DNA from 3 places in the Novosphingobium pituita genome. Region 3 is predicted to be linked to each of the others. Evidence: riboswitches for the same ligand, from Rfam matches in the RefSeq annotation. Region 3 holds a riboswitch; each other region holds the start of a gene.
The links. A riboswitch is a leader RNA that binds a small molecule or an ion and turns the genes downstream of it on or off. The one in region 3 is predicted to bind cobalamin.
Positions count from the first base shown of each region.

Region 1: another riboswitch for cobalamin. It lies ahead of SBI20_RS17195 (TonB-dependent receptor); the one in region 3 lies ahead of SBI20_RS02370 (HoxN/HupN/NixA family nickel/cobalt transporter).
Region 2: another riboswitch for cobalamin. It lies ahead of SBI20_RS00250 (TonB-dependent receptor plug domain-containing protein); the one in region 3 lies ahead of SBI20_RS02370 (HoxN/HupN/NixA family nickel/cobalt transporter).

Region 1 is NZ_BTFW01000003.1:68,725-76,262, reverse strand. Features, by position in the region: partial or broken gene SBI20_RS17205 (carboxymuconolactone decarboxylase family protein) at 1-191, shown strand, start outside; gene hcp (hydroxylamine reductase) at 264-1,904, shown strand; cobalamin riboswitch at 2,068-2,312, shown strand; gene SBI20_RS17195 (TonB-dependent receptor) at 2,483-4,549, shown strand; gene SBI20_RS17190 (LysR family transcriptional regulator) at 4,635-5,579, shown strand; gene SBI20_RS17185 (TonB-dependent receptor domain-containing protein) at 5,710-7,538, shown strand, end outside.
Region 2 is NZ_BTFW01000001.1:47,474-55,011, reverse strand. Features, by position in the region: gene SBI20_RS00255 (ABC transporter substrate-binding protein) at 1-740, opposite strand, end outside; gene SBI20_RS00250 (TonB-dependent receptor plug domain-containing protein) at 760-2,709, opposite strand; cobalamin riboswitch at 2,818-3,013, opposite strand; gene SBI20_RS00245 (cell wall hydrolase) at 3,186-4,535, shown strand; gene SBI20_RS00240 (hypothetical protein) at 4,797-5,216, shown strand; gene mdh (malate dehydrogenase) at 5,607-6,569, shown strand; gene SBI20_RS00230 (2-oxoglutarate dehydrogenase E1 component) at 6,795-7,538, shown strand, end outside.
Region 3 is NZ_BTFW01000001.1:510,404-517,941, reverse strand. Features, by position in the region: gene SBI20_RS02385 (FUSC family protein) at 1-699, opposite strand, end outside; gene SBI20_RS02380 (fumarylacetoacetate hydrolase family protein) at 794-1,516, opposite strand; gene SBI20_RS02375 (peroxiredoxin) at 1,773-2,309, shown strand; cobalamin riboswitch at 2,387-2,628, shown strand; gene SBI20_RS02370 (HoxN/HupN/NixA family nickel/cobalt transporter) at 2,802-3,854, shown strand; cobalamin riboswitch at 3,967-4,205, shown strand; gene cobW (cobalamin biosynthesis protein CobW) at 4,397-5,476, shown strand; gene cobN (cobaltochelatase subunit CobN) at 5,501-7,538, shown strand, end outside.

The sequences.
Region 1 (7,538 bases), on a different contig from region 3:
CCCAGCACTGTGACGGGTGCATCGGCTTCCACGGCAAGGCGCTGGTCGATCTGGGCGCCACGCGCGAGGAAGTGGCCGAAGTCATGGCGATGTGCGTCTACATGGGGGGCGGCCCGGCGCTGATGTATGCCGCCGATGCCCTGCGCGCCTATGACCAGTTTGCCAGCCCGGCAAAAAGTGACGACATTTGATGCATCTCAAATGAATGTTTTAATCTCCCGGCTAGGCAGGCCCTCGAAAGTCAGCTTCACCGGGAGAATCCCATGTATTGCGTGCAGTGCGAACAATCGAACAAGGGTGGTTGTGCGGTAAAGGTCGGGTCTTGCGGCAAGAGCGCGCAAGTGGCCGACATGCAGGACATCCTGCTGCGCGTGATGCAGGGCGTTTCGGCCTATGCGGCGCGCGCGGCGGCCGTGGGTGCGCGCGATGCCCGCGTCGATGCCTTCACGCCCCATGCGTGGTTCACCACGCTGACCAACGTCAACTTCGATGCGGCGCGCTTTACCGGTCTGATCGCGCAGGCGCTCGACATCCGCGCGCTGGCGCAGGCCTGTGCGCAGGGCGCGGGCGCGGATCTGGCGGACCTGCCCGAGGCGGCCACCTGGACGCCGGTCCTGACCGATGAAGGGCTGGCGCAGGCCGCGCCTTATGCGGCCATCCAGCGCTTCATGGACCGCGATGGGCCGAGCGTCGTGGGCCTGCGCAATCTGGTGCTCTATGGCCTGAAGGGAACCGCCGCCTATAGCGAACATGCCCGCGTTCTGGGCCACGAGGAAGCCGCAGTCAGCGCCGAATTCCACCGCATTGCCGCGTTCCTCGCCACCGATCCGACCGATATCGACGCCCTGCTGGCCCATTCGCTGGCGATCGGCGCGCTCAACCTCAAGGTCATGGAACTGCTCGACGCGGCCAATACGGGCCGTTTCGGGCACCCGGAAGTGACCATGGTGCGCATGACCCCGGTCAGGGGCAAGGCCATCCTCGTCTCGGGCCACGACATGGGCGATCTGGAGGCGATCCTCGAACAGACCGCGGGGCTGGGCATCAATGTCTATACCCACGGCGAACTTCTGCCCGCCAATGCCTATCCGGGGTTCAAGAAGTATCCGCACCTGATCGGCAACTATGGCGGCGCCTGGCAGGACCAGCAGCGCGAATTCGACGCCTTCCCCGGCGCCATCGTGATGACCTCGAACTGCCTGATCAACCCGGAAATCAAGGGCTATGCCGACCGCCTGTTCACCGCCGGGCCGGTGGGCTGGGCCGGGATCACCCATATCGCCAGCCATGATTTCGCCCCGGTGATCGCCCGCGCGCTGGCCTTGCCCGGCTTTGCCGAAGATGCCGCCGAACAGCGCATTCCGGCCGGTTTTGCCCGCAACACGGTGATGGGCGTGGCCGATACCCTGCTGGGCATGATCAACAAGGGCGAGGTGAAGAACCTGTTCCTGATCGGGGGCTGCGACGGCGCGCGTCCGGGCCGCAACTATTTCCACGACCTGGCCATGGCCACCCCGCAGGACAGTCTGATCCTGACGCTCGGCTGCGGCAAGTTCCGCTTCAACCGCGAGGATCTGGGCAGCATCAACGGCGTGCCCCGCGTGCTCGACGTGGGCCAGTGCAACGATGCCTATTCGGCCATTCAGGTGGCCGTGGCAGTGGCCGGGGCGCTCGGCTGCGGGGTCAACGACCTGCCGCTGCATTATGCGATCAGCTGGTTCGAGCAGAAGGCGACCGCCGTGCTGCTGACCATGCTGCATCTGGGCATCCGCAAGATCCACCTCGGCCCGACCCTGCCGCAGTTCCTCACGCCTGAGGTGCTGGGCGTGCTGGTCGACATGTTCGATATCCGCCCCACCGGCGAGGCCGGGCAGGATCTGGCCCGCATGCTGCAAGCGGCCTGACCCCCTGATGAGGCCTGCCCCCCTGATCCGCTTTCAGGGCCGTTGAGGACACCCCGTCCGCGGGCATGGCGCCGGCCATGCCCGCGGCGTCTCCGTTTGCGGGGGGCCTCTTGTTCCTTGGCCCGACTTGGGATACCGCGACGGCGTCTGCCGCCTTCGATGGCGCAGGCAAGATCGCGCCGGTGCTTCGAAAGAGGCTTAAAAGGGAACACGGTGAGAGGGGGCTTCCTCCCTTGAATCCGCGGCTGTCCCTGCAACTGTAAGCGGCGAGCGCGGTGCATATCGGCGGCAGGGCAGATCCCGCCGCCAGTCACTGGGCCGGACGCTAAATCATGCGAGGCCCGGGAAGGCCATGCATCGCTGCCTTGACCCGTGAGCCAGGAGACCTGCCTGCGTCTGGTCGCTCATGCTGTGGTCCAGGGGATGGCCAGAGCCCGGAATCTTTCCGTCCGAGCGACGAACGAGCGGTGGAGGCCGCATCGGTTCGTGCAGACGGTCGCCAGCGGTGTCCGATCGCTGACGCGCGCCGACCGCCCTGGTGGCGGCAAGCCCCCACCCCAGTCGCAGGCGCCGGGGGAATGATGATGAAAGTGATGAAATGCGGTGCGCTGCTGCGCATGGTGGCGGGCGCGGCAATGATGCTGGCGGCCATGCCAGCCAGGGCGGGGGAGGCCGTCGCGGCGCCTGCCGATGGGAATAAGGCCGATGGGGCTGATGCGAAGACGGGCGATATCGTGGTCTTCGGGCGGGGTCAGGCCCAGATCGGCACGGCGCAGGCGGCCAGCGAGGGCAGCATCGGGGGCTCGGACCTTCTGGTCCGCCCGCTGTTGCGGGTTGCCGAACTGCTCGAAGCCGTGCCCGGCATGGTCGCGGCCCAGCATTCGGGGAGCGGGAAGGCCAACCAGTATTTCCTGCGTGGCTTCAACCTCGACCACGGCACTGATTTTACGACCTATATCGACGGCGTGCAGATGAACTTGCGCAGCCACGGCCATGGCCAGGGCTATCTCGATCTCAACGGCCTGATCCCCGAGATCGTCGCGCGCGAGGATTTCCGCAAGGGGCCCTATCGCGCGGACGGGGGCGATTTCGCACTGGCCGGGGCGGCCTACATGACCACGATCGAGGGGGTCGACCGCCCGTGGATTTCGGTCGAGGGCGGTTCCTACAATGCGGGCCGTCTGGCCGCAGGCGGGACGATCAGGAACGTGGCCGGGGGAAGCCTGACGCTGGTCGGACAGGCGAAACGCTATGGCGGGCCATGGCAGGAGGCCGAACACCTGCGGCACTACGCCGGTTTCGCCAAGTACAGCGTGCCTGTCGGCGCGGGCACGATCGAGGCCACGCTCCATGCCTATCATGCGACATGGCGCCCGACCGAGCAGATCCCCGAGCGGATCATCGGCAGCGCGGTCTGCCCCGATGTCTTCTGTTCGCCCGATCCTTCGGCGCGGGGGCGCACGACGCGCCTGATCGGCAATCTCGCCGTCCGGCAGCCGGGCTGGAATGCCAATCTCTATGTCCAGTACTACGACTGGGCCATGTCCTCGAACCCGACATATGCGCAGGCCGATGGCACCAGCGCGCAGATCGACCAGTTCGACAGGCGCTGGATCATCGGCCTGACGGCGCGCAGGCATTGGGACGTGGGCAGCAGGCTGCGCCTGACGGTCGGCACCGAAAACCGCTATGACCACATCGGCAATGTCGGGGTGAACCGCACCGCAGACCGCGTGTTCCTGCGCTCGCTGGGGCACTACCATGTCGAGGAGGCCTCCGGCGCGCTCTATGGCGAGGCGACATGGCAGCCGGTGTCGGGGCTCAGGCTGACGGGCGGCCTGCGGGGCGATTACTACCACTACACGGTTCGCGCGCGCGATGGCGCGGCGGCGCTGCTGGGAACCGGAAGCGGGCACGATTCCATCGTCTCGCCCAAAGTCTCGGTGGCCTACAAGGTCCTGCCGCAGTTCGAGGTCTATGCGAACTGGGGGCGCGGTTTCCATTCCAACGACGTGCGCGGGGCGGTCAATGTGGAATCCCCGGTGCCGGTGCTGGTCCGGGGCACCGGCAAGGAACTGGGCGGGCGCCTGCAACTGGGCACCGTGTCCCTCACGGCCACGTACTGGTGGCTCAACGTGGGCAGCGAATTGCGGTTCGTGGGCGATTCCAACGCGGTCGAACCGACCGGCGCGAGCAGGCGGCGCGGCTACGAACTGGTCGGGTTCTGGCGGCCCTTGCCGTGGCTGGCGCTCGATGGCAGCTATGTCGCCAGCCATTCGCGCTATGACAATGGCAACCGCATCCCCAATGCGGTCGAAAACGCGGCCTCTGCGGGCGCGGCGATCGTGCTCGATCCATGGGAGGCGAGCCTGCGCGTGCGCCATCTGGGCCCCTATCCGCTGACCGATGACAATTCTGTCCGCGACAAGGGGAGCACGATCCTCAACGCGCGGGGCGCGTGGAAAGGCCGCAGGATAGAGATCTACGGCGAAGTGCTGAACATGCTGGACAGCCGCGACAAGGACATCGCCTATTTCTATGAATCCTACATTCCCGCCTTCGACACGAACAGTCCTGTCGACGGGCGCATGAGCCGCGTGATCGAGCCGCGCACGTTCAGGATCGGCGCACGCTACACGTTCTGATCCGCGCAGGAGGCGGTCTTTTCCGGCTTGTAACAAAAAGTGTGGGCAGCTTGATCGCAAATGCAAATGATGCGCAATAGGACATATGGCTCCCTTGCATCTCGCGCCCAACCTGATCCTTGTTCTCGCGCATCTTCTCAAGACGAAAAGCGTGGGGTCGACCGCGATGATGCTGGGCATGATGAGCCAGCCCAGCGTCAGCCGCCACCTTGCGCAGTTGCGCGAGGCGATCCAGGACCCGCTGCTCGTGCGCGCGGGCAACCAGATGGCGCGCACGCCGCGCGGCGAGGAACTGGTGGGGCGGCTGTCGGACTGGATGAGCACGACCGCGAGCCTGTTCGACACTTGCGAATTCACCCCTGCGCAGATTTGCCGCCGCTTCCGTATCGCCTCGACCGATTTCGGGGTGGCGACGGTCTGTCTTCCCGCGCTGCCTGCCCTGTGGCGCGAGGCTCCCTCGCTGGGGCTCGATGTCGTGCCGCTCGGGCATGTGCCGCACCGCAGCCTGGCTTCGGGCGATATCGATCTGGCGCTGACCGGGTTCGACCCGGTTCCCGAACAGATCCACCACGACCTGTTGTTCGAGGATACGTTCGTCTGCGTGATGCGGGCCGGGCATCCACTGGCCGAGGCCGACGCCGATGTGGTGAGCCTTGCGGGGTTCCTGGCCTATCCGCATCTGGCCTTGTCGGTCAGCGATGCCGAGCTGGACCGCGTGGCGATGGAGCTTGGCGCGGAGGCGCGGCATCGCAAGGTGGCCGCGCGGGTGCCCTATTTCGCGCTGGCGCCCCGGATGCTGGCGGCGGGCGATCTGGTCATGGTGGTGCCCGCGCGGGCGGCAGCGGGGTGGAGCGCGGGAGAACAGGAACAGTGCGCGCTTGCCGTCCGGCGCGCGCCCGAGGAACTGGGCACGCTCAGGTACTGGCTCTTGTGGCACGAGCGCAGCCGCCTCGATCCTCCGGCCCGCTGGCTTCGTGCGCGGCTGATCGAGATGGCCCGGATGGCGTCGGATGAGGGCGGGAAGGGCTGAATGACGGCTATTTGTTTTTGAGTGTTGCGGCCTCATGCCTTTGTTGACAGGTGCTAGTGCGATACATTAGCAATAATATCTGGTGGGCAACTTGAAAAACACGAAGAACTGGGCGCGCATGGGTTTGGCCATGGGTGGGGCCATTGGGGGCATGGTCGGCACGACCGGATCGACTGCCGCATACGGGGCGGAAATGGCCCCCGATATGACCGGAGGCACGCAGATCGTGGTGACCGCCTCCACCCGTGCGCAGAGCGTCAAGGATGCGCCCGCCTCGATCAGCGTGATCACCCGCGAAGACATCGAGCGGCTGCCCTACCGCGAGGTGACCGACGCCCTGATGGAGATTCCCGGCGTGACGGTGACCACTGGCGAGGGCAACAGCCGCGACATCTCGATCCGGGGCATGGCGCCGCAATATACGCTGATCCTCGTTGACGGGCGGCGGTTGAGCGCGCGGGAATCGCGCACCAACGGGGGCAGCATTTCCGAGGGTGGCCTGCTGCCGCCGATGGAGGCGATCGAGCGGATCGAGGTCGTGCGCGGGCCGATGTCCTCGCTCTATGGCTCGGATGCGATGGGCGGCGTGGTCAATGTGCTGACCCGCGCGATTGCGCCCACCTGGTCGGGCAGTGTGCGGGCCAATGGCACGATGCCCGCGGGGCGCAAGTATGGCGCCTTTGGCGACGCCAATTTCTATGTGTCGGGCCCGCTGGTCAAAGGGCTGGGGCTGCAACTGCAAGGCTCGCTCAACCGCCGGGAAGAAGACGCCATCCGCGGCGGCACGCCCGAGCGCAAGGACGAGACCCTGGCCGCCAAGCTGGGCTTCGAGATCAGCCCGGCCCACCGCCTGCTGATCGAGGGCGGCTATTATCGCCAGAAGACGGTGACCACGATGGGCAAGTCCGACATCGGCACGCCCACGGCGGCCGAGCCGCTGGGCACGCGCAGCGCGATGACCCAGACCCGCCGTGTCGGCTCGATAACCCATATCGGGGACTGGGGCTTCGCCACCTCGAACAGCTACCTGCAATACGAGGATGCCCGTCATCTTGAGGGGGAGAAGCGCATTCGCAACACCGTGGGCCAGTCGATCTGGCAGGTGCCGCTGCCCGCCAACAACCTGACGCTGGGCGGCTATTACCGGCATGAGGACATGACCGACCTGACCAGCAACGGCCTGGCCGGATCGACCCGCACGGGGGCCACGCGCACGAGTTGGGCGCTGTTCGCCGAAAACGAATTGTCGATCCTCAAGAGCCTGCGCCTGACCGGGGGCATCCGCATGGACAACGACGAACAGTATGGGGTCCACTGGACGCCGCGCGCCTATCTGGTCTGGTCGGTAACCGGGCGGGTCACGCTCAAGGGCGGCTATTCGCAGGGGTTCCGCGCGCCCAGCCTGCGCCAGACGCTGGTCGACTGGGGGCAGACGAGCCGGGGCGGAACGATCTATGGCAACCCCGACCTCGAGGCCGAGACCTCGCGCACGTTCGAGGCTTCTGCGCTCTACGAGAGCGGGGGAATCCAGGCCAGCCTGTCGGTCTATGACGCCCGTTTCCACGACAAGATCACCCGCGTCACCTGCCAGTCATCCGGGGCCTGGTGCATCAATGAACCGCTCAGCTCGATCGGGCGTCCGCCCACGACGTATGTCAATGTCGACGAAGCGGGCATTCGCGGCGTCGAACTCTCCTTCGACATACCACTGACCCGGACCTTGCGTTTCAACGCTTCGGGCAGCCTGACCGATTCCGTGCAACTGACGGGCGCCAACATCGGCGCCGCGCTCAACGACACCCCGAAACAGCAGGCTTCCGGCTCGCTCAACTGGAAGCCCAATGCGCGCCTGAGCAGCTATGCGCGGGTGATTTTCCGGGGCGAGGAAGCGGTCACCGAGGCGCAGATCTCGGGCACCAACACGGTCGCCCCGGCTTATGCCACGGCGGATATCGGGGC
Region 2 (7,538 bases), 460 kb from region 3:
AGCCCGCGCTGAGCACTGAAATTGGCGAACCCGGCCTGGGCCATCAGTTCGGCCACGAGCGTTGCCTGGCCGGGCACGGTGCCGCCCGGCTCCCACAGCACGGCGGGGATCGGCTTGCTTCCGGGCGCTGGCGCGGCTTCGGCCATGGCACGGTCGATCTGGCGCACGAGGGCTTCGCCGCGATCCACGTGCCCGGCCAGCCGCGCCAGATCGCGCACTTGCGCGCGCGACTGGGCGACCGAATTGGCAATCGCGAACGTCTCGACATGCAGGCCCACCGCGCGCATGGCCGCCAGACTGGCCGGATCGGTATATGTGCTGGCCACCAGCAAATCGGGATGAAGCGCCAGCACGGTTTCGACCGCGCCATTGGTCGCCGGAAACCGCCGCGCCAGCGCCACATCCATCGAGCTTTGTTCAGGATCGCTGCTGTAGGCAGACAAGGCGCGGATCTGGGCCGGATCGGCCACCTGCGCAAGGATCGCATCGGTACACGGGTTGAGCGAGACAATCGTAGGCTGGTGGTGGGGCGTAGGCTGATGGTGTGGGGAACCCTGTTCATGCCCCCCCTTCCCCTCGCCCCCCGGCGCCAGCGCATCCGGGCTACAGGCCGAGAGGACCAGCCCCGCAGCCAGAGCCCCCAAAGCCAGAATCCGGCACACGCGCGACCGCCCGCCCGTCCCGCCCAGACGCGCCGGGAGAGTGGGACAGACTGGGCGGAAGGCCGCGCGCGGGTTCACCGGGATGTCACCCGCCCCATCAGTAGCGGACGCGCAGGCCGCCGAAGACCGACCGGCCCAGCGCCCCATAGCCCGCCGCCGTCACCAGCGGATGATCGAACAGGTTCTCGATCCGCCCGAACAGTTCGACATCGTGGCGAACCGGCAGGCTGGCGCGCAGCGTGGTCACGCCGCCGCCCTTGAGCCTGGTGGTATTGGCTGCATCGTCATAGGTTTCCGACTGGAAGCGCTGGTCGACCCCCAGGGTGAGGCCTGCCCAGGGCGTTGTCCAGTCAAGCACGGCAGTCAGCGCGTTGCGCGGACGGCGGGCGAGCGTCTTGCCATACAGAGCGCCGCCCGGCGTGCGGTCGACCGCCTCGGTATAGGCATAGAGCAGCTGGCCGCTCACCCGCGGGCTGAGCTTGGCGGCCAGTTCGAATTCGGCCCCCTGCGAGCGCGCCTTGCCGACATTGTCGTAGAAGCCATAAGAATGGGTATCGCACAGCGGGCTGGTGACCGAGAAGCACGAGACATAGTTGACGAGATTGCGCGTGTCGCGGCGGAAGAACGTGAGCCCGGCGCGGAACGTGCCCTCGGGGCTGACATAGCTGATCCCCGCGTCATAGCTGCGGCTGCGCTCGGGGCGCAGGTCCGGGTTGCCATAGTCGGGCGAGAGCAGCTGATAGAGCGTGGGCGCGCGGAAGCCTTCGCCATAGCTGGCGTTCAGGCGCACCCCGCGCACGACCTCGACCGTGCCGTTGGCGCCCAGGCTCCAGTTGCCGCCGAACCGGCTGTGGCTGTCGTAACGCCCGCCCACGGCCAGGCTGGCCTTCTTGCCATACCAGCCGAGCAGCGCATGGCCGCTGGTCAGGCTGGCGGTCTGGTGGCTGTCATACGTGCTCGAAAAACTGGTCCATTCGTTGTCGGCGCCGAAATCGAGCGCGAAGTCGGCAGGCAGGTCATAGCGCCCGGTCATTTCGACGCGCTGGCTGCGGCCATTGTAGCCATATTCGAACGTGTCGTCGGCCCCGCCGGTGAACGTGCGGCGGTGAGTGATCGCGGTGCTGTAGCCGCCATCGAGGGTCAGTTTGCTGCCCGCATAGTGAAACCCGGCATGGCCGAAGAACTGCCGCGTGAGCGCATATTCGCTGGTGTCGCCAAAGTTGAAGTTGGCGTCATAGCCGTCGATGTCGGTCCGGCCGTCGGCATAGCGCGCATTGGCGACCAGCGAGAACGTGTCGGTCAGGTTGACGCGGGCCTTGCCGCCCACGCGCCACTGGTTGTAGCCGTCGCGCTCGGTCCCGCTCGACGCGGCCGAGATGCCGTTGGTGCCCACGTAGCCGCCATCGAGCGAGATCGCATAGCCATCGCGCTTCACGCCCGCGATTGCATCGACATCATAGCTCCCGCGCGAGCCTCCTTCGGCAGACACTTCCGCGCCATTGATCTCGCGCGTGGTCAGCGCGATCACGCCGCCCATCGCCGCGCTGCCCCAGATGATCGAGTTCGAGCCGCGCAGAACCTCGACGCGCCCGATCGAGCCGCTCGACAGCGTGCCGAAATCGAACCCGCCCGAAGGCAACGAGGTATCCTCGACGCGTACCCCGTCGACGAGGACCAGCGTGTGCTGGCCTTCATCGCCGCGCAGGCGCACCGCCGTCTGCGAACCCAGCCCGCCCGTGCGCGAGAACGTGAGGCCCGGCACGCGTTCGAGCACACGGGTCAGGTCGGGGCCCTGCACCGACTGGATCGTTTCGAGCGGAACGACAGTGATCGCCTGGCCGGTCTGGTCGAGCGGGCGGTCGCTGCCGGTGCCCAGCACGGTGATCTGCTGGCCGATCTGGCCCGGATCGATCGCAGACGCATCAGGGGCCGGAGCGTCAGGGGCCCCGGCACCGGGAGCAGGCGCCTGCTGGGCGAGCGCGCTTCCCTGTGGCACGGCCTGTGCCAGCGCCAGCCCGCAGGCCAGCGCGATCAGTGATGTCTTCATGTCTTTTCCTCCCGGCCCATGGACTTGTTGCCGTCCATGGCGGGAGGTCCGCCGGGCCAATGGCGGAAAGACTCACCACGCTTGCGTCCGGTACACCCCGCCCGGCCGCGGAACGACCACACACCGGCAGGTTTCCTGGCTCTCCGGGTCATCGCGACACACCGGCCTTCCCGACCCTGTAACCGGGCCAGTGGCACACGAGGGTGCGGCGCTCGTCCGGATACAGTTGCGGGGGCAGCGCCGGTGGTCCGGCTTCCCTCTTAGCCTGCACGCAAAGGCAGGCACCGGTGGCGTCTGTCCGAGCCGATAGCGCCGCGCACCCACCACGGCAAGAAAAAGCCGTTAACCTGCATCGGATAAGCCGTTAACGCCCGGACCGGGGCCTGTGTCTATTCGGGACGCAGGCAATTGTCCGGGTGCATTGCCCGCCCATGGTGCTAGCGGCAGGCAGACCAAGAAGGCTTCTTTCCCGTTTCATGACCCAGCCCTTTCCCCTGCTCCCGCCCGAAGCGCTCGTGCCGCCGCTGGCGCCGCGCGCCCGCGCGGATCAGGCTGCGCTGCGGCAGGAAGCCGGGGAAAGGCTCGCCACGCTGGTCCTGCCCGAAGTACCGCCCCGCGACTTCACCGGGCGCATCCGCCGCCGCGACATGGTCTCGTGGCGCCACCAGCATCGCCGGGCCGGGGTCATCCGCGCCCGCGCGGGGGGCATTGCCGCCATCGGTGCGCTCGGCCTCGTGCTGGGCGCGCTGGGCTGGGGCGAGCCGGGGATCGACCGCGCCGCCGCCGCGCAAAGTCGCGACGACAGGCTGCAAGCCATGGCGGCCCCCGACCAGCCCGCCACGCAACCGAGGCCCACGCGCGATGGCACGCAGGCCGATCCACGCAGCGCGCAGAACAGCCCCGAGGCCTCCGGCAACTGGGCCAGTCGCCTGTGGAACGAACACTTCGCCGCGATCCACTCCGACGCCGCCGCCTCGCCTTTCGCGTCAGGGCCTTTCGCGTCAGGGCCTTCCGCGACAGGTTTTCCCGCAGCGCCGGGCGTCGCCCGTCCGCTGTTCGCCGCGGGCGACGCGCAGGATCGCTGGCGCGCGCTGCAATGCCTGACCGCCGCGATCTATTACGAGGCCGCCTCCGAGCCGGAAAACGGACAGCGCGCGGTCGCCCAGGTCGTCCTCAACCGCGTGGCCCATCCCGCCTTTCCGAAAACCGTGTGCGGCGTGGTCTATCAGGGCTCCGAGCGCCCCGGCTGCCAGTTCAGCTTCGCCTGCGACGGGGCCATGGCCCGGCGCCCGATGCCCGTGGTGTGGGACCGTGTGCGCCGCATCGCCGCACAGGCGCTGGACGGACAGGTCTATGCCCCGGTGGGGCTGGCCACCCACTATCACACCAGCGCGGTCCACCCCGGCTGGGCCGACAGCCTCGCCTTCATCGGCACGATCGGTGCCCATCGCTTCTACCGGTGGTCGGGCGCCGCCGGGCTTCAGGCCGCCTTCCGGGGCATCTATCACGGGGGCGAACCCCTCGCCGCGCCCCATCCGCGCAGCTGGACCTCGGTCGCAGCCGACATCGCCGATCCGCTGACCCTCGAACAGGCCTTCGAACAAGGCCGCATGGCCGCCCTCGACAAGAGCCTTCCGGCCCAACCCGCGCTCGCCCCGTCTCATGCCCCGCTTCATGCCGGCACCGCGCACGAAGGCATGAGCGGACGCAGCCCGGCAGCCTCCGCTCCGCTGCCGCAAGCGGGGCCCGCCGCTCCCGCCCTGCGCCCCGAAGCCAGCGCGATCTACGAGAACGCCGGCAAGTGGATCGCCCAACCCGGCAGTTGACGTGCGCCCTTTCCCGGTGACGCCCCTTTTTGGGGTGACGGCCCTTTTTGGGTAGCTGATCGTCACGAAACGGCAGGGCAACAGTCAACAGGATATTTACCGTCTCGTCTCACGCCCTGTTAGCGCGTGCAAAAGTATCAGGACGGAAGCGGCCGTGCAGATTTCATCCCGATCCGCCCGGCGCTCCACGAAAACAGACCATACAAAAACAAACCATCAGCCGAAAATCGGCGTCGCACACACAATTCGGAGACCCCGCGCATGCTGCGCTTTGCCCCCCGATATGGCATGATCTCGCCCTGTCTCCGCCGCCCTGCCGGCCGGGTGCCGCAGGCCGTCAACGACAATCCGGCTTCCTTGCGCCCCACGACGATGTCCCCCCACACGCTGGGCCCCCGCACGCTGGCCTCGCTGCGGGGCCCCACCCGCCACGCGGCCCCGCGCTCCGAACCGATCGGCCTGCCGGCCCCCACGCGCGAGGATGAAAAGGCCCTGCTGGCCGCCGCGCTGCGCCTGTTTGCCAGCCATGGCCACGCCGCCGCCCGCCAGGCCGCGCGCGCGGCGCGCGCCGCAGCCGACAACGACGACCAGGCGCTGATGCACTGGTGGACGGCCGTGTGCCACACCCTCGACCGCAACCAGGCCCATGCCCTGCGCCGCCATCTGGCCGAACGGGCCTGATCGTCACATTCTTGCGCTACCCTGCCCTCAGGCAGATTGAGGATGGCAGTCAAGACGCTATCAAGAGACCGGAAGAGTCAGAATCAGGCCCTTCCGGTGTCTTGCCGGACACGCACTTGCAGATGCGATTTTCGCGGATTTTCACCCGATCCGCCGCATTCGTATGAACGCCGGATTTACCACGTAATGCTATTGCAAACTGATAGCAAAGAAACCCGGCCATGCGCGTTTTTTTGCGGTTGCAATCGGCCGTCGGCAGGCCTACCTGCGCCCCACTTGCCGGCAACCCTTCCCGTCTCGCGGGCGCGGGGGGGCCTCCATCCGGGGGCTTGAGTCGGCAACGCTTGAACGCTTGTCCCGCGACGACTCCGGGAAAGGACCGTAAAGCACATGGCACGCAAGAAGATCGCGCTCATTGGCGCGGGTAACATTGGTGGCACTCTGGCGCACCTGGCCGCACAGAAGGAACTGGGCGATGTCGTCCTGTTCGACGTCGTGGAAGGCGTGCCCCAGGGCAAGGCTCTCGACCTTTCGCAGTGCGGCCCGGTGGCCGGCTTTGACGCCAAGATCACCGGCACCAACGATTACAAGGACATCGCAGGCGCAGACGTCATCATCGTGACGGCTGGCGTGGCGCGCAAGCCCGGCATGAGCCGCGACGACCTCCTCGGCATCAACCTCAAGGTGATGAAGGCCGTTGGCGAAGGCATCCGCGACAACGCACCCGACGCCTTCGTGATCTGCATCACCAACCCGCTCGACGCGATGGTCTGGGCGCTGCGCGAGTTCTCGGGTCTCCCGGCCAACAAGGTCGTGGGTATGGCCGGCGTGCTCGACTCGGCCCGCTTCAGCACCTTCCTCGCCTGGGAATTCGGCGTTTCGGTGCGCGACGTGAACTCGTTCGTGCTCGGCGGCCATGGCGACACCATGGTTCCGGTCGTCGAATACTCGACCGTTGCCGGCATCCCGGTCACCGACCTGATCAAGATGGGCGCCTCGACCCAGGAAAAGATCGACGCGATCGTGGCCCGCACCCGTTCGGGCGGCGGCGAGATCGTCGGCCTGCTCAAGACCGGTTCGGCGTTCTACGCTCCGGCCACCTCGGGCATCGCCATGGCTGAAGCCTACCTCAACGACCAGAAGCGCATCCTGCCCTGCGCCGCCTATGTCGACGGCGCCTATGGCGTGGACGGCCTCTATGTCGGCGTGCCGGTGGTGATCGGCGCTGGCGGCGTGGAAAAGGTCATCGAGATCTCGCTCGACGACACCGCCAAGGCCAACCTCCAGGTCTCGGTCGACGCCGTGAAGGAACTGCTCGTGGCGTGCAAGGGCATCGACCCCTCGCTCGCCTGACACGGGAAACAGGACCGCGCGGCGGGTTTCCGCCCGCCGCGCGGCTCTCCTTTTTTCCGGTACTGACATGATTGCCTCGCCCCCCTCGGGTTACACCTGATCCAGGGGCAGGCCAGACTATCCGGGCCTCTTGCGCCCGGCACCAAACGCTTTCGCCCAGCACCCGGCTGGCCGACTTTTTTCCGAAGCCCCTCCCCTCCCCACGGGGCACAGGAGTGACCGACGATGGGACAAGAAGTGCACGAGTTCGAAGCCGATCCCTCTCAGGACGGGCCGCAGCAGGGGCCCTCGTGGCAGTCCAAGCGCTGGCCGATCACCGACGCGCTGGCCGGTGACGACCTCACCCGTGCGCTCGATCCCATGGCCCTCAAGGTCGAAGTGCAGAAGGCTGCCAAGAAGGGCGGCGCGCCCGCTCTCGACGAAGCCGCGCTCGAACAGGCCGCCAACGACAGCTATCGCGTCATGCTGCTGGTCCGCACCTATCGCGTGCGTGGCCACCTTGCTGCCGATCTCGATCCGCTCGGCCTTTCCAAGAAGGCCCTGCCCGCCGACATGAGCCCCGAATACTACGGGTTCACCGGCAAGGATCTGGACCGCAAGGTCTATCTGGGTGGCGTGCTGGGCCTCGAATGGGGCACCGTGAGCCAGGTCGTCGAGATCCTCCGCAAGAACTATTGCGGCAAGGTCGGCCTCGAATACATGCACATCGCCGATGTCGAGGAACGCCGCTTCCTCCAGGAACGCATCGAAGGTGGCGACAAGTCGATCGACTTCACGCCGGAAGGCAAGAAGGCGATCCTGGCCGCCGTCGTGCGTGGCGAGCAGTACGAGAAGTTCCTCGGCAAGAAGTACGTCGGCACCAAGCGCTTCGGCCTTGACGGCGGCGAGTCGATGATTCCGGCGCTCGAAGCGGTGATCAAGTATGGCGGCCAGCTGGGCGTCAAGGAGATCATCTACGGCATGGCCCAC
Region 3 (7,538 bases):
CGCCTTGCCGTCGATTTCGCCCACAGCCTTGGTCAGGTCGCGCAAGCCCTGCCGCAAGGCCATGCGGCGCTCGTCGCCTGAAGTCTGGGCGGCGGTCAGGCTGAGCGCGTCGAGCACCCAGTGCTGCACGTCGCCCCGCCATTTGGTCATCGTGTCGAGAAAATCGGGCGTCATCGGCCGGGGCCAGAACATCGCGTCGACCGCCGTGACCACGAGGATGCCCAGCGTGATCTCGGCCACCCGCGCGGTGGTTGCAGCGAACACGTTCTCGGGCTGCATCAGGTTCGTCAACCCGATCACCGCCATGGTGATCCCGGTCGAGAACCACAGGTAGTTGCTCGGGGTCCGGTCGGCCTGCCGCAGGAACGTGGCCAGCGTGACGACCGCAATCGTCGCGGTCACCAGAATGCCCAACTGGTCGCCGAACAGGGCGGTCAGGCCGATCATCATCACCCCGCCCGCCAGCGTTCCGATCAGGCGGAACATCGCCTTGGAGCGGATCGCCCCGGATTCAGGGGGCGTGAGCACGCTATAGATCGTCAGCACCGCCCAATAGGGCTTTTCAAGCCCCTGGCTGAACCCGATGAACAGCGCCACGGCCGCCGCCAGATAGGCCTTGGCCGAAAACACCAGATCGCGCAGCGTCGGAATACGCAAGGATTCGTAAACGCCAGCAAAGCTGAGCGGCGGGGCGGCCATGGCCGATCAATCTCTTTCCATGTCCGGCAAGGCAAACGCATGCCGGGCAAACATTCCGGGACCAGAAACTCTCAGGCAAACCCTGTTTGCGCTGTCACGACCGAGCATTGTCCGGGACAGACCGGTCGCCGATCGTCACAACCACCGGCTCAAGCCCGTCGACCTGCCCGACCAGACGCGCGCCCACGCCCACCGCGCCGACCCCGGCGGGCGTGCCGGTGAAGATGAGGTCGCCCGGCTGCAAGGCCTGCCAGCGCGAGAGTTCCGCGACGAGTTCGGCCTCGCCCCAGATCATCGCGCCAAGGTGGCCCGACTGGACACGCACGCCATCGACATCGAGCGTGATCGCGCTGTCCCCGTCGAGCGGGGCGCCCCCCGGCGTGATCGCCCCGACCGGCCCGGCGCCATCGAAGCTCTTCGACATGTCCCACGGACGGCGCGCCGCCTTGGCCTCGTCCTGACGGTCGCGGCGGGTAAAATCGATCCCCACGGCATGGCCGAAGACATGATCGGCCACGGCCTCGGGCGCGATGTCAGCGCCGCCAACGCCAATGGCCACGACGAGTTCGATCTCGTGGTGCAGGTTGGCGGTCTGCGTCGGGTAGGGCAGGTTCGCCCCTTGCGCACCGCCTGCGTCGAGAATGGCGTGGGGCCCCTTGGTGAAGAAGAACGGCGCCTCGCGCACCGGATCGGCGCCCATCTCGCGGGCATGATCGGCATAGTTGCGCCCCACGCAGAAAATCCGCCCGACCGGAAAACGGGCCGTGCTGCCCACGACAGCCAGGCTGGGCGCGGGAGGAAGCGAAGGGACAGGCATTTCAGTCATGGCCGATTTGTGCGGCATGGCGCCTGCGCTTTCAAGCGCGTTTGCGGGTAAAAACAGGGGTTCTGCGCCGCAAACGCCCTGACCTGCGTTTTTTGCGCAAGTTTGCGCGCGCCTTTTGCCCGTTCCGCATTACAACACCCGTAAACAGCCGGGCCCGTTTCCGCCCCCAATTTCCGCCAAGGAGCATCCCATGACCGCCCTCATCGCTTCACCCCGTTTCCTCGCTTCACGCAGCAAGGCCCTGTTTATGCTTGGCTCTCTTGGCACCCTGGCCCTTGCTGCCAGCGCGGTTCCGGCACAGGCCGCACTTCCCGCAGGCACCATCGCGCCTGATTTCACGCTCAAGGCCGCGCAAGGGGGCAAGGCCATGGACTTCTCGCTCAGGAAGAGCCTGAAGAAGGGCCCCGTCGTGCTCTATTTCTTCCCGGCGGCCTTCACCAGCGGCTGCACGATCGAGGCCCATGCCTTTGCCGAGGCAACCGATGCCTTCAAGGCCCAGCACGCCACCGTGATCGGCGTGACGGCTGGCAACATCGAGCGCGTAGCCGAATTCTCGAAAGTCGAATGCCGCGACAAGTTCGCCGTCGCCGCCGACCCCGGCGCCCGGATCGCGGGGCTCTACAAGAACCAGATTTCCTTTAATGGCCAGACACTTTCCGACCGGACTTCCTACGTCATCGCACCAGACGGCAAGATCGTGTCGAGCTATACCGACCACAATCCGCTGACCCACATCGAAAAGGCCATGGCTGCGGTCAAGACCTGGAACGCCAGCCACCGCTGAGCGCCCTCCAACGCCACTGCGGCCCCCATGCGGGCCGGATGCGGGCTTGACCTTGATGGGCCCGCGTCGATAAATGGCCTTCCAGATCGTGCCGGTGCCCCAAACGGGGCTTAATCGGGAATACGGTGCGGGCGCCTGCGGGCGCCCCAATCCGTGGCTGTCCCTGCAACTGTAAGCGGAGAGCGCGATGCTTACGTCTTCCCCCGCATCGAGGGGGAGGCAGCCACTGGACCGGACGCAAAATCATGCGAGGTCTGGGAAGGCAAGCATCAAGCGATGACCCGCGAGCCAGGAGACCTGCCGGCATCCGGTCGCTCACGCCATGGTCCAGGGGATGGCCAGGGCACGGTGAACTCGCCCCCGGCAAACTGCGTCCGGGTGAACTCCGTCAGGGCGACGCTGTAGCGGCTCGAACCGGCTGCGCGGAAGGCTGTGCCTTGCGCGTGGACGGCTTCGGGCCTTGTCGTCCTTTTGCCGAAAGTTCGCCCCGCGATGGCTGTCTCTTTCTCCCGTTTCTTCCATGGCGCCCCGCTCAAGCGCCGCATCCTCATCCTGCTCGCCGCCCTGGTCCTCGCCAATCTGGCGGCATGGGCCTGGGCGCTGGGCGCCCTGGGCGCGCAGCCGCTGCTGCTGGGCACCGCCGCGCTCGCCTGGAGCCTTGGCCTGCGTCACGGGGTCGATGCCGATCACATCGCGGCCATCGACAATGTCACGCGCAAGCTCATGCAGCAGGGCCAGCGCCCGATCGCGGTGGGCTTCTGGTTCGCGCTCGGCCATTCGGGCATCATCGCCGCGCTTTCGGTGGCGGTCGCGCTCACGGCCAATGCGCTCAGCCGCTTTGAAGCCTTCCGCGAAGTGGGCGGCGTTCTGGCCACGGGCATTTCGGCCTTCTTCCTGTTTGCCATTGCCGGGCTCAACCTCGCGATCCTGCGTTCGGTCTGGCAGGCCTTCAGGCGCGCACGCGCCGGTCTTCCCCACGACGAGGAGAGCCTCGACATGCTGCTCGCCTCGCGCGGGGGGCTGGCAAGGTTGCTGCGCCCGCTGTTCGGCCTTGTCAGCAAGAGCTGGCACATGGCCCTGCTCGGCTTCCTGTTCGGGCTGGGCTTCGACACGGCCACCGAAGTTGCCATTCTGGGGCTCTCGGCCAATCAGGGCGCCGATCATCTGGCGCTGGGCACGATGCTCGTCCTGCCCGCCCTGTTTGCCGCAGGCATGGCGCTGGTCGATACGCTCGACGGGGTGATCATGCTGGGCGCCTATCGCTGGGCCTTCGTCAAGCCAATCCGCAAGCTTTACTACAACATCACCATCACGGCGATCTCGGCGCTGGTGGCCATCGTGATCGGCGGGATCGAGACATGCGCGCTGATCGGCGACAAGCTGGCGCTCACCGGCTGGCCCTGGAACATGGCCGCAAAGGCTGCCTCACACTTCAACGCGCTGGGCTTTGCGATCATCGGCCTGTTTGCCGGGTGCTGGCTCATCAGTTTCGCGATCTATCGCTGGAAGCGACTGGACGAAATCGACATTTCCGCCTCCGCCTGACATTGGGCCTCATCTGCCCGCCCTCATCTCCACGATTGCACAGTGGCGGCGATGCGGCTAGGAGCACTCCCGAAAGCACGGAGCCTGTCCTACAAGGATTGGCCCCATGCCTTCACATCAGACTCGCGCCGGTGCCCCGAAAGGGGCTTAATCGGGAATGCGGTGAGGAGAAAAGGCGCCTTGCGCCTGTTCCCCAAATCCGCGGCTGTCCCTGCAACTGTGAGCGGATAGCGCGATGCATGGCCCCTTCGACGGGGCAGCCACTGGAGGCCGCAGGAACGCGGCGCTGGGAAGGCATGCATCAAGCTGTGACCCGCAAGCCAGGAGACCTGCCGGCGCACCGGTCGCTCTTGCCCGGGTCCAGGGGATGGCCAAGGCACGGTAACACTTCCGTCTGAGCGACGAAAACCATGTGGCCGGAGCTGCATGGGCCGTGCGGTCTCGGGCGATTTTCGCGCCTGCCCCTTGCCGTGCGCCAGCCGGACAGCCTTGTGTCCGGTACGCTCCGCCCTGTCTCGCTCGGGCGCGGGGAGTGTGTGCATATGGCCGATCTGGGCCCCGATCTGGGCAAAGTGCCCGTCACCATCGTCACCGGCTTTCTGGGCGCGGGGAAGACCACTCTCATCAGCCACCTGATCCGCCATGCGGGCGGGCGGCGGCTGGCCGTGGTGGTCAACGAATTCGGCACGCTGGGGGTCGATGGCGACATTCTCCAGTCCTGCGCGATCCCCGATTGCCCGGCGGAAAATATCGTCGAGCTGGCCAATGGCTGCATCTGCTGCACGGTCGCCGATGATTTCATCCCGACTGTCGAGCGCCTGCTCGCGCTCGAACCCCGGCCCGATCACATCCTGATCGAGACCTCGGGCCTCGCCCTGCCCAAGCCCCTGCTCAAGGCCTTCGACTGGCCCGCCATCCGCAGCCGGATCACCGTCGATGGCGTGCTGGCGCTGGCCGATGCCGAAGCGGTGGCCGCGGGCCGTTTCGCGCCCGACCCGGTCGCGCTCGACGCCCAGCGCGCCGCCGATCCGGGGATCGACCACGAGACCCCGTTGGCCGAAGTCTTCGAAGACCAGCTCGCCTGCGCCGACATGGTGCTGCTCACCAAGGCCGATCTGGCCGGGCCCGAAGGCCTTGCCCGCGCCCGCGCCGCCATCACCGCGCTGGCCCCGCGCGCCATCCCGGTGATCGAACTGGCCGAAGGCGTGGTCGATCCGCGCGTGATCCTCGGCCTTGACGCCGCCGCAGAAAACGATCTGGCCGCCCGCCCCTCGCACCACGACGGGCAGGACGACCACGAACACGACGACTTCGCCAGCATCGTGGTGACGCTGGGCGCGATTACCGATCCCGACGCACTGGCCCGCGCCATCGAGACCCTCGCCCGCGATCACGCGGTGCTGCGCGTAAAGGGCCATGCCGCCGTCGCGGGCAAGCCGATGCGCCTGCTGGTTCAGGCCGTGGGCACGCGCCTGCGCCAGAGCTACGACCGCCCGTGGCGCCCGCAAGACCCGCGCGAAACCCGCCTCGTGGTGATCGCCGAGCGCGAGGCGCTGGTGTCCGAAGCCATCGAGGCCGTGCTCAGGGCCGTGCCCCAACAGGAAGCGGTGCAGGCAGGCTGAAGCGCAAAGCGGGAAGCTGGCCCCATGCACATCGTCTTTCGCGAAACCCACGGGATGGAGGAAACCGCCAGCCCGCAAGACCTCGGGCAGGCGCCCGCGCCCCTCGTGGTGCTGTCGTTTTCCGACAGCGACCTCGGGGCCTTCGGCGCTGCTTGGCACGCGGCACGCGCAGACGATCCGGCCTTTCCCGACATGCGCCTGGCCAATCTGGCCACGCTCGCCCATCCGCTGTCGGTCGATACTTATGTCGAGCGCACGCTGGGCGGCGCGCGGGCGATCCTGATCCGGCTGATCGGCGGGGAGGCCTATTGGGCCTATGGTCTTTCGCAAGTGAGCCTGCTGGCCCGCGCGCAGGGCATTGCGCTGGCCGTCCTGCCCGGCGACGGTCGCCCCGATCCCCGGCTGGACAGCTATTCCACGGTGCCCCCCGAAACCCTGCGCGCGCTCGACCGGCTCTGCACGCAAGGCGGCGCGCCCGCCGCCCGCGCGGCGCTTGCCCTTCTGGCCGGGCAGGCAGGCTTTGCGCCCGGAGCCACGCCCGCCGGGCAAGAGCCGCTCCCCCCCGCTGGCGGCTGGCACCCGGACCGGGGCCTCGTCGATCCGCTCAAAGTGCCCTGCGATCCGGCCCGCCCGCTGGTGCTCGTGGTGTTCTACCGTGCCTATCTGGCCGCGGGTGACCTTGACCCCATCGCCGCGCTGATCCGCGCGTTCGAGGCGCGAGGGGCTGCGGCGCTTGGCCTCTTTGCCTCCTCGCTCAAGGCCCCGGAGGCACGCGGGGCCATCGCAGAATGGATCGCCGCCCTCGCCCCGGCGGCCATCGTCAACGCCACGGCCTTTTCCGCCCGCGACGAGAACGGCCACAGCCCGCTCGACAGTGCCGGGGTGCCGGTCTTCCAACTCGCGCTCGCCACCGCGCCGCGCGCGGGATGGGAGGCCTCGCCGCGCGGGCTGTCTCCGGCAGACCTTGCCATGCATGTCGTCCTGCCCGAGATCGACGGGCGCATTCTGGCCGGTGTCGCCAGCTTCAAGGAAAGCGGCACGCCCGATCCGGCGCTGGGCCTTGCCCCGGCGCGCCATCAGGCCGATCCCGAACGCATCGCGGCCATCGTCGCGCGGGTCGAGGGCTGGATGGCGCTGGCCCGGCACCCTTCACCCCAATCTCTCGCTCTCGTGCTCTCGACCTATCCGGGCAAGCCCCACCTGCTAGCCCATGCCGTCGGCCTCGACGCGCTGGCTTCCGCGCAAGCCATTCTGGCCGATCTGGGCCAGCCGGTGCCCGCCGATCTCGCCACCGCCTTGCAGCACGAGCGCCTGACATGGCCGCTTTCCGCCTATCGTGAAGCGCTGGCCACCCTGCCCCCAAGCTTGCAAGCCGACCTCGCGCGAGCGTGGGGCGATCCGGCCCATGACCCAGCCTGCCGCGAGGGCGCATTCCATTTCACCGGTCTCCCCTGCGGCACCGTGCGCGTGCTGCTTCAGCCCGAACGCGGCGCCCACGCCACGCGCGAGGACGACTATCACGACCTCGACCGCGTGCCCTGCCATGGCTATGTCGCGTTCCATCTCTGGCTGCGCAGCCTTGGCCTCAATGCCCTGATCCATCTGGGCGCCCATGGCACGCTCGAATGGCTGCCGGGCAAGGCTGTCGCGCTTTCGGGCGCCTGCTGGCCCGAGGTGCTGGTCGGGTCGCTGCCGGTGGTCTATCCGTTCATCGTCAACGATCCGGGCGAGGCCGCGCAGGCCAAGCGGCGCATCGGCGCGGTCACCATCGGCCATGCCCCGCCGCCCCTCGTCCCCGCCGGCAAGGCCACCGGGCTGGACCGCCTCGAAGCCCTGCTCGACGAATTTTCCAACGCCGACGGTCTCGACCCGGCCCGGCGCGACCGCCTGACCGGCGCCATCTGCGGCGAGGCACAAGCCCTCGGCCTTGCCGCCGATCTCGGCCTCTCCCCCCAAGCCACCGCCGCCGAAACGATCACCCGCATCGACCGCTTCGTGTGCGAGATCAAGGAAAGCCGGTTTGGCGAAGGGCTTCACGTCTTTGGCCGGGGCGAACAGGGGC